One region of the Paenibacillus hexagrammi genome, then DNA from elsewhere that is predicted to be linked to it. Evidence: riboswitches for the same ligand, from Rfam matches in the RefSeq annotation. Region 1 holds a riboswitch; the other holds the start of a gene.

Region 1 (4,456 bases):
GACTGAAGCCAGTGCTGAAGCTGTTGACATGCTGTATCCAGCACCCAATATCCAATCTCCACGATAATACCGGATTCTTCTGCAAGCGGAATAAATTCATTCGGCGGTACGAAGCCTACGTCGGGCCGGTTCCATCGGATCAAAGCTTCTACTCCGATCACAGTACCGGATCGAACGTCGATTTGCGGTTGATAATGAAGGACGAATTCCCCTTCCTCGAGCCCTTTGCGAACTCCCAGATTCATCAGATGACGATCCTGCTCCTCATGATGCAGAGAAGCTTCGTACAAAGCAAACTGATTTCGTCCCAACTTCTTGGCCTGATACATCGCAATATCCGCAAATTGAAGCAGCTCATCCGGACTTTCGCCATGCTCGGGAAAACAGCAGATTCCCATGCTGGAGGTCATGTAAAACGATTGCTCTTCATAGCTAAACGGAATTTTGAAGCCCATCAAAATTTGCCGGGCCAGCTCCGCAATTTGCTCCCGATCTACAAGTCCGGGCACAATCAAAGCGAATTCATCTCCGCCCAGTCGGGCTACCGTGACATCCCTCGGTGTCAGAGCAAGCAGCTGTTCCGCCACCTTCTTTAATATAAAATCACCAACAACATGCCCTTGAGTATCATTGATTTGCTTAAATTCGTCCAGATCGAGCAGCATGACAGCAAAAGGAGTGCGCTTACATCCTGTCAGATGGCGCACGAGCTGGCGATGAAAGTATTCTCGGTTCACAAGCCCCGTCAATTTATCATGATAAGAGATATACATGACCTGCTCCTCCGCCTCTTTGGCTGAGGTCACATCCAGTAACACCACATACTGCAAAACTTCATCCTGTGATTCAATAAACTGGCTCTCCGCTTTTACATATTTTTTTACGCCTGAGCGGGTCAGTATCATGAAGTCCCCACGAATGACAGCTCCTTTTTCCAGTGGATGGTCATAAGAGCGCGCCTGTTCCAAGGAATACGGAAACATAAATTCTTCAATCTGCTGAGACAGAAGCTCATTAGGAGCCATCTGCAGCAGGTTTGCACCCTGCGGGTTGATATCTTTGATGAATCCGTCCGCATCAATCGTGATCATCGACAACGGCGACAACTCATATAGCGCTTTATATTTCCGCTCGATGGAAGGCAACAAATCATATTTGACCATGGCTTTTCTTAAAAAGTAAGTGAAAATCAATATGGCATAGCTTCCAAACTCCGGAACATTGACCGAATCCGGCAAAAAGGATGGCCTTTTGTTCAGGGTGAACGGAATTGCCCATGCACTGGCATATAGCACGCCTAGAAGCAGAGTTCGCATTTGTTTTCTTTTTACATTCAAATCGAACTTCTTCACATGTCTAAAACCGCTAGCAACGAATACCGTACATACAACAATCGTGTAGAAACCGCTGCCTAAAGTCATGATGTTTAACACGAGGCTAGGGTGCTGATAGCGCCATAGGCCGCTTTCGGTAAAGGTAACGGAAATCCAATCAACCGGAATAAACAGCAGCACCGCCGGGACCATAGGAGCATAGCAAAGAGCGGTATACAGGCTCTTGGACATCGTTAGATAGCGGCCTGATATCCCCTTACAAAAGTGAAGCGCCAGACACATTAATACATATGAAGACAAATAATATACCTTCAGCACCAGATGTACGGCGTACGATATCGGGACCATGCTGAATAAAAAGTTTGAGATAAAAAATAGCAGGGTGGTAAAGAAAAATAGCGCGGCTACACGGTTTAGTTCATTACCGGGGTCCCGCCTGTAGACCTCAAGTGTCATGTAAAATAACAAGAATATCGGAATTACATAGAGTAGTATGGACACTAAGTAAGCGGTCATGCTGCTGCACCTCATTATCTTGTTATTCCATCCTAGACAAAAAAAGAAACCTTGCTTTAAGGTTCCTTTAATTGGCCTAAAGCGGGAACTGGCTGGCATACGGGAATGAGCCCGTGTAGCCCCTATAGCTTTGCGTCCTTGACTTTCATCAAGTTTGCCTTTATCTCTTTAAGAATTGTATATGTTTTCACAAAAACGTTAGGTCTTATTTCCTAGTTATTTTATATCATAATCCTCCAAAATCCGTCAATAAGATCCTGAATTAGGCAAGGTCCGATACAACCGTTTGTTTGGCCGATTGTGCTTGTGCAGCAGGATCTACATATCGTAATGGTCCGGCAATAAAAGCTGCGAGGAGACCTACTGCTCCGAACACCATCGGCAGGATAAAGCCATGATTGATAGCGGTACCGAGAGAATCGCGGATGAAATTCAGCATTTCTGCAGGAATCGCATGATTTGCCCGAATCAGCTGCTCCGGATTGGCTATCTCGGCTATTTTCTCCACGGGGATATGGTGCGACTCAGCACCCGCTTGAATCAAGCTTTGATAATCATTATTCACTATCGTAGCCATGATAGAGGCTCCCAGCACACCTCCAATATTGCGCCAGAATCCGACAATCGAGGAGCTGACTCCGATATATTTGCGTTCTACACTCATCGCCACCGCATTTTGGGCTACGCTCATCAGCGGCCCCACGGCTCCAACCCCCAGGATCACCATCAGCACAATCATGTACCACTTGGAAGCATCGTGACTGACTATGCTTAGCAAATAACTGACAACAATTCCTGCTGCCATACTAAAGGCAATAACAGCTCGGAAGCTAAAAAATCTCTGGAAAAATCCGAACAAAACCGCGCCTACCATTAAGGAAAACATCATTGGCGTCAGGAGTCCATTCGAATTAGCCTGCCCAAGCACAGCAGTAGAAAAGATCGGCAAGTAGGCAATTGCGGAGAACATGATAGCACCTTGGCAAAGACAAGCTAACACAATCGCGACTACCATACGATTTTTGAACAAAGGAAGCGGCAGCACCGGCTCTTGGGCTTTGCGTTCCACCTGCACGAACAAATAGCCTACCACCACAGCCGCTCCCATCATGGCTATGATCGGCCAGGAGCCCCAAGCAAACTTCTTGCCTCCCCACTCCAGCGCCAGCATGAAGGAAACCGTAGAGACGATGAGCAGCAGTGTCCCCAAATAGTCGATCTTCGGGCGATGCTCCGAACGAGATTCTTGCAGCGTCAGCAATAAAGTTATAAACGACAGAATACCGAGCGGCAAATTTACGTAAAAGCACCATCGCCAACCCCAATGCTCCGCCAAAAACGTTCCGATCTGCGGTCCGGCAACAGAAGATAGGCCGAAGATTGCTGCAAACACACCAGACAGCTTGGCTGCCTGTTTGGGATCGGAGAAGATCGTATAAATAATGGTGAAGCTGATCGGCAGCAGCGCGCCCGAACCTACCCCTTGAATCGCACGGAACACGATTAATTGAGTCATATCCTGAGCCATCCCGCAGAGAGCGGACCCAAGAAGAAAGACGGTAATACCAATCAAATAGAACAGCTTCCTCCCGAACATATCCGACAGCTTACCGAATACGAGCATGGTGCTCGTCGCTGCCAGCATATAAGCCGTAAAGACCCAGCTTATTCTGTCAAACCCGTTAATATCGCTAATAATGTGGCTAATTGCCGCCGATGTGATCGTATTATCTAATGAAGACATCAGCAGACCAAGCGCCATAGCCAGGACAATAAACCCTGCCCGTTTGTTATTCATAAATGTGAAACCTCCTTATTGTTTATTGGTTATCGGCTTCCTTTGCAAGAACCCGTTTGTATCCCTCCTGCAGACTGAGCAATGTAGCCTCCACCTGCGCAAGACCGATTCGAATGCAGATTTCCTGAGTAACGGACATCCCCGGTTTATAGCGCTTATAATCCTCTCTCAGCTTGTGCAGCTCCGCTTCTTGCTCCTGGATGCCGAGCTCAAGCCACTCCTTAATCTGATCAGCTTCTGTATACTCTCCGAAGAACATTCGCATCATAAAGTCCGATTTCAATTCATTCGGTGTAATCGGACTTGCGATATAAGCAGCAAATCTTCTCTTGCCTTCCTCCGTAATGGTAAACACATTCTTATTCGGCTTCCCTTCTTGGATAATGCTTTCCTTGCTGATCAGACCTTCCTTTTCCATCTTGGCTAGCGTGGGGTAGATCGTGCCAAAGCTGGCATTGTAGAAGTATGAGAAAATCGTCTCAAATAACTGCTTAATGTCATACCCGGATAGCTTGCGCTTCATCAAGACACCAAGAATTACATCCTGACTGTTCATGCTGAATCCTCCCTGTTTGTGCGATCATTTCTTGTTCTATACATAAATTACCACAATCCATATATCGATTCAACATATATCAGTTATTTATAGGTTAATAATTTGTTTATTTGTCCAATATGCAAAAAAACGTGCCCAAGACCACGAGGCTTACTCTGCCTCTTGAGCTTTAGCACGTTAGGTACGTGAATGTATGTCACCGCCACGAATTATTGCGGATCCACAAGCACAGCCGCTTGCTTACCGCTAAGC
Region 2 (4,456 bases), 750 kb from region 1:
CAACAACGAGACTGTTACTGTCAGTGTAGACCGTACGGACGGAAGCGTGATGAACTATTATTCCTCTTTCAGCAATATGGAGTACCCGAAGCAGAAGCCGGAAGTAATCGCGGTCGACAAGGCCAAAGAAACGCTGCTGTCGCAGTATGACATTGTACTGAATTACGTGACGTCCCATGGTGGACCAATCGCTATTCCATTAGCCAAGTACAACCTGATGAAGGCGGCAGGCGAGACGATTCCAGCTCCTTCCGCAGACACGAATGCAAAAATCGAAGCCAAGCTTGTTTACTCGTTGGTGCCTAAATATACGCAGGAATCCTACATGTTTAATGCTCAGAGCGGAGAGTGGCTAAGTGCGTCTTCAGGCGAAGTCATCACGCTGGACCGTGTGAAAGTGGATGATATCGACAACCACTGGGCTAAAAATGAGCTGCAGCTCATGCTCGACTATCGTGCTTTGGACGTCAAAGACGGAAAAGTGAACCCTGACCAAGCCATTACGCGCGGTGAAATGGTCAAAATGCTCGTTATCGCGATGAACGGCGGCAATCATGGTATTTACTACTCGATGGACCGTGCCGCATCGTTCAAAGATGTAGCCAATGGCTCCAAATATTTCGCCTATGTTGAGAATGCGGTCGATCGCGGTCTGCTGGATCCGGGAACCGAGTTTAATCCGGATGCCAAGATGACTCGCGAGGACATGGCGCAGCTGATTGTCAAAGCCCTTGGCTATAAGACATTGACGAAGTATGAGAAAGTGTTCAATCAAGATTTTGCGGATAAAGCGCAGCTGAAGAACGTCGGCGAAGTAGCCATCGTAGTCGGACTGGATATCATGTCTCTGAACGATGGAAGCTTCGGACCGGACCAGGAAGTGACCAAGGCGCAAGCGGCGGTGGCCTTCTACCGCTACTTGCAGAAGCGTTCCGATTTGCAGGATAGCCCACGTATGTACTAGTAATTAGAGCGAGAAGAGGATGCCGGAGTGTCGGCGTGCTCTTCTTTTTTCTTTGTGTTGAGCCCTGCTCAGGATGAGTCGGAGAGCACCTTATTTTCATAGATTCATCTAGTTATGTTAACTTTTGCAGGTAGCGACGGCGGCCTGCCGATATGATACAATAGGGTCTACATGTGAATTGAAAAAGTGATGGTAAAGGAGTAGAAGCGCGTGGCTGTTCATGGAAAAGTAGGGTTGGAAGATATTATTAAAGCGAATCATGTGCTTAGCAGGGTGTTCGAACCTTCGCCATTGCAGCGCAATGAGCTTTTATCCAATCTATATGAATGTAATGTGTTTTTAAAAGAGAAGATTTGCAGGTGGTCCGCTCGTTTAAAATTCGCGGCGCCTACAATGTGATTCAAAGCCTGTCTCCCGAGGAACGAGCGGCTGGCGTCGTATGCGCGAGCGCTGGCAACCATGCTCAAGGGGTGGCGTATTCCTGCAAGCAGCTTGGCATTGAAGGCAAGATCTTCATGCCCACAACAACCCCTCGCCAGAAGATTTCGCAGGTGAAGCTGTTCGGGGGCTCCTTTGTAGAAGTCATTCTTACCGGCGACAGCTTTGATGATTCCTCCGCACAAGCTAAGGAGTACTGCGTGAGAGAGAATAAGGTATTCATTCATCCGTTTGATGATGTTCGGACGATTGCCGGTCAAGGTACCGTAGGCTTGGAAATCCTTAACCAGATGGCGGAGACGCCTGATTATATATTTGCGACCATTGGCGGCGGCGGACTTGCTGCCGGGGTTGCCGCTTACGCTGAAAGCGTATCTCCCCAGACGCGCATCATCGGCGTTGAGCCGGAAGGCGCAGAGAGCATGTCCGAAGCGATTCGAATGGGAGAGGTCATCACGTTGTCTTCCATTGATAAGTTTGTGGATGGGGCGGCGGTCAAGCAGGTAGGCCAGCTAACCTTTGAGATCTGCCGGGATTTGCTCGAGGATATTGTCGTAGTTCCAGCAGGGAAGGAATGTACGACCATTCTGGAGCTCTACAACAACAATGCGATTGTGATCGAGCCAGCCGGTGCACTTCCTGTAGCTGCTCTTGACGCCTATCGTGAACAAATCCGCGGTAAAAACGTGGTATGCATTATTAGCGGAGGCAATAACGACATTGACCGGATGCAGCAAATTAAAGAGCGATCGTTGATTTACGAGGGTCTCAAACACTACTTTATCTTGAACTTTCCTCAACGTGCGGGAGCGCTTCGCGAGTTTCTGGAGGAAGTGCTCGGACCGACGGACGATATTACCCGATTTGAGTACACGAAGAAGAATAACAGAGACGATGCGCCTGCACTGGTCGGAATCGAACTCAAGAATAAAGACGATTACCATGGTTTAATCGAGCGGCTTGCCCGCAAGGATTATGGGTATATGGAGATCAATAAAGATCCGAAGCTGTTTAATCTGCTGATTTGACACGTTGATACTATTGGCTAAAATTGGGGAATTATGGTATAGTAAATTAGTCCTATATAAAGCATTCATATTTTCGAAAAAGGCAAACTTGCCGAAAGGCAAGGACGCAAAGCTACAGGCCTAATGTCGTGGATGACAATGGCAGCTGGGCTACCGAGAAGAAGCATCTTATTTCATGATACTTCCTGCGGCTATTCCATTTGATGGAATAGCCTTTTTTTTGATTGGAGGAGGATATAAGTGTGAGTAGTCGTCCTGTCTTAAAAGAGCATGTCCCTAGCAGGCGTTACGCTTGGGAATATATTTGCTTGATCTGCGTTGCTCTCCTTACCGTGAATCTGCTCAGCACGGTTTCCGTGCAAGCAAACGGCATGCTGCCGGGAGTACTTTTCTCCGTCTTCATTTGTTCGGCGCTGCTGGTGAGGAAGAAGCTGGCTGCGGTTCTCTTTGCAAGCGGAGCAGCTGCATGTTTCGTTGCAGCAGCCTTGCTGGCGGTACCCGTGCAGTTGGTCAGCTTATGCTTGCACACGGTGATTTGTACGGTGCTGGCTTACAGCATTCGCCGGTTGCTGACGGCTCGCGAATACTATAAAGCACACAGCTCGCAGATGGAGTATATTGCGAATCATGATGCACTGACCGGATTGCCCAATCGCCGGCTGTTCGAAGACCGCCTGGAGCAGTATTTGCTTCATGCCAAGAGGCATCAGCAGCTGGTAGCCGTTATTTTTCTGGATTTGAACCGATTTAAAGATATTAATGATACCATGGGACATGCGTATGGCGATCTGCTGATTCGTCAGGCGGGGGAGCGGCTGCTTCATTGCCTGAGAGGCGACGATACCGTCTATCGGCAGGGTGGAGATGAGTTCACTATTTTGCTGCCTTTCATTACAAAGCCCGAGGATGTAAGACATGTCGCAGCCCGCATTCAGAAAGCGCTCGAACAGCCTTTTCTGCTGGAGGGGCATTCGTTCGAAGTTACGGCAAGCATGGGAATCGCACTGTATCCCTTGGATGGTGATACTCCAGAGAAGCTGATGATCCGCGCGGACGAGGCCATGTATGGGGCTAAGCAGAAGAAAGATACGCGTTATCAATTCTATGCGGCGGATATCGATAGTATGGTGGCGAGCAAAGCGCGGTTGGAGAAAGAACTGACCGAAGCGCTTGAACGTAAAGAATTCGATTTGCGCTATCAACCGCAGTATGAAGTAGCCAGTGGACGGCTAATTGGGATGGAAGCAGTTATTCATTGGAATAAATCAGAACAGATTGCTGCCGCCCCTAGTGAGTGGATGCGTCTAGCGGAGGAATGCGGGCTCATGATTCCCATTGGCCGCTGGGCCATCTGGACGGCCTGTCTGCAGGCTAAGAGCTGGCGCGATGCGGGTTATCCGCCTCTTCGTCTCACGGTAGGGGTCACGGCATCTCAGTTTAAAGATGGACAATTTCTCGATGTAATGACGGATATATTGAAGGCAACCGGGCTGGATGCTTCATGGATTGAGCTTGATATGGCGGAGGGCATTGCAGCATCGAGCCTTCAAGAGGTTGGGGAGAAGCTGAGGATTCTGAAAGCATTGGGATTCCGGATTGCTATGGACGACATGTGCACCGGCTTGTTTACAAGAACCGGCGGCACCTACATCCCCGCTGATAGTGTGAAGCTTGATAGCACGCTGATCAAAGGCCTCCCTGAGAATGGAGACAATCAAGAGCTTGCCGAAGCGATCGTTACGATGGCGCAAAGGCTGCAGTTGAACTTGATCGCCAAAGGCGTAGAAACGAAAGAGCAGCTTGAGCATCTTCAGATCATTCGCTGCGCGGAAGCACAAGGGAAATGGTTCAGCAGTCCGCTCGATTCTGCCGAATTTACCCGGCTGCTGAAAGAGAAAATCAGTTGATAGGACACTTTTGAAAGTGTCCTATAGACAATTATTGACCTCCGGTTGTATAATTTGAAGTCGGACATGAATTCCAAATTGTAGCTGATGACAAAACCCCAGTGTTACCTTGTGTGACG

What was found. Region 1 has a riboswitch for cyclic di-GMP ahead of L0M14_RS02565 (putative bifunctional diguanylate cyclase/phosphodiesterase). Riboswitches for the same ligand answer to the same signal wherever they lie in the genome.
Region 2: another riboswitch for cyclic di-GMP. It lies ahead of L0M14_RS29365 (putative bifunctional diguanylate cyclase/phosphodiesterase); the one in region 1 lies ahead of L0M14_RS02565 (putative bifunctional diguanylate cyclase/phosphodiesterase).

Annotation. Positions count from the first base shown of each region.
Region 1 covers NZ_CP090978.1:569,913-574,368, reverse strand. Annotated here, with positions in the region: gene L0M14_RS02565 (putative bifunctional diguanylate cyclase/phosphodiesterase) at 1-1,850, opposite strand, end outside; cyclic di-GMP riboswitch class I at 1,931-2,019, opposite strand; gene L0M14_RS02560 (MFS transporter) at 2,113-3,648, opposite strand; gene L0M14_RS02555 (PadR family transcriptional regulator) at 3,671-4,204, opposite strand; gene infC (translation initiation factor IF-3) at 4,414-4,456, opposite strand, start outside.
Region 2 covers NZ_CP090978.1:6,392,974-6,397,429, forward strand. Annotated here, with positions in the region: gene L0M14_RS29355 (S-layer homology domain-containing protein) at 1-964, shown strand, start outside; partial or broken gene ilvA (threonine ammonia-lyase IlvA) at 1,175-2,430, shown strand; cyclic di-GMP riboswitch class I at 2,502-2,588, shown strand; gene L0M14_RS29365 (putative bifunctional diguanylate cyclase/phosphodiesterase) at 2,673-4,337, shown strand.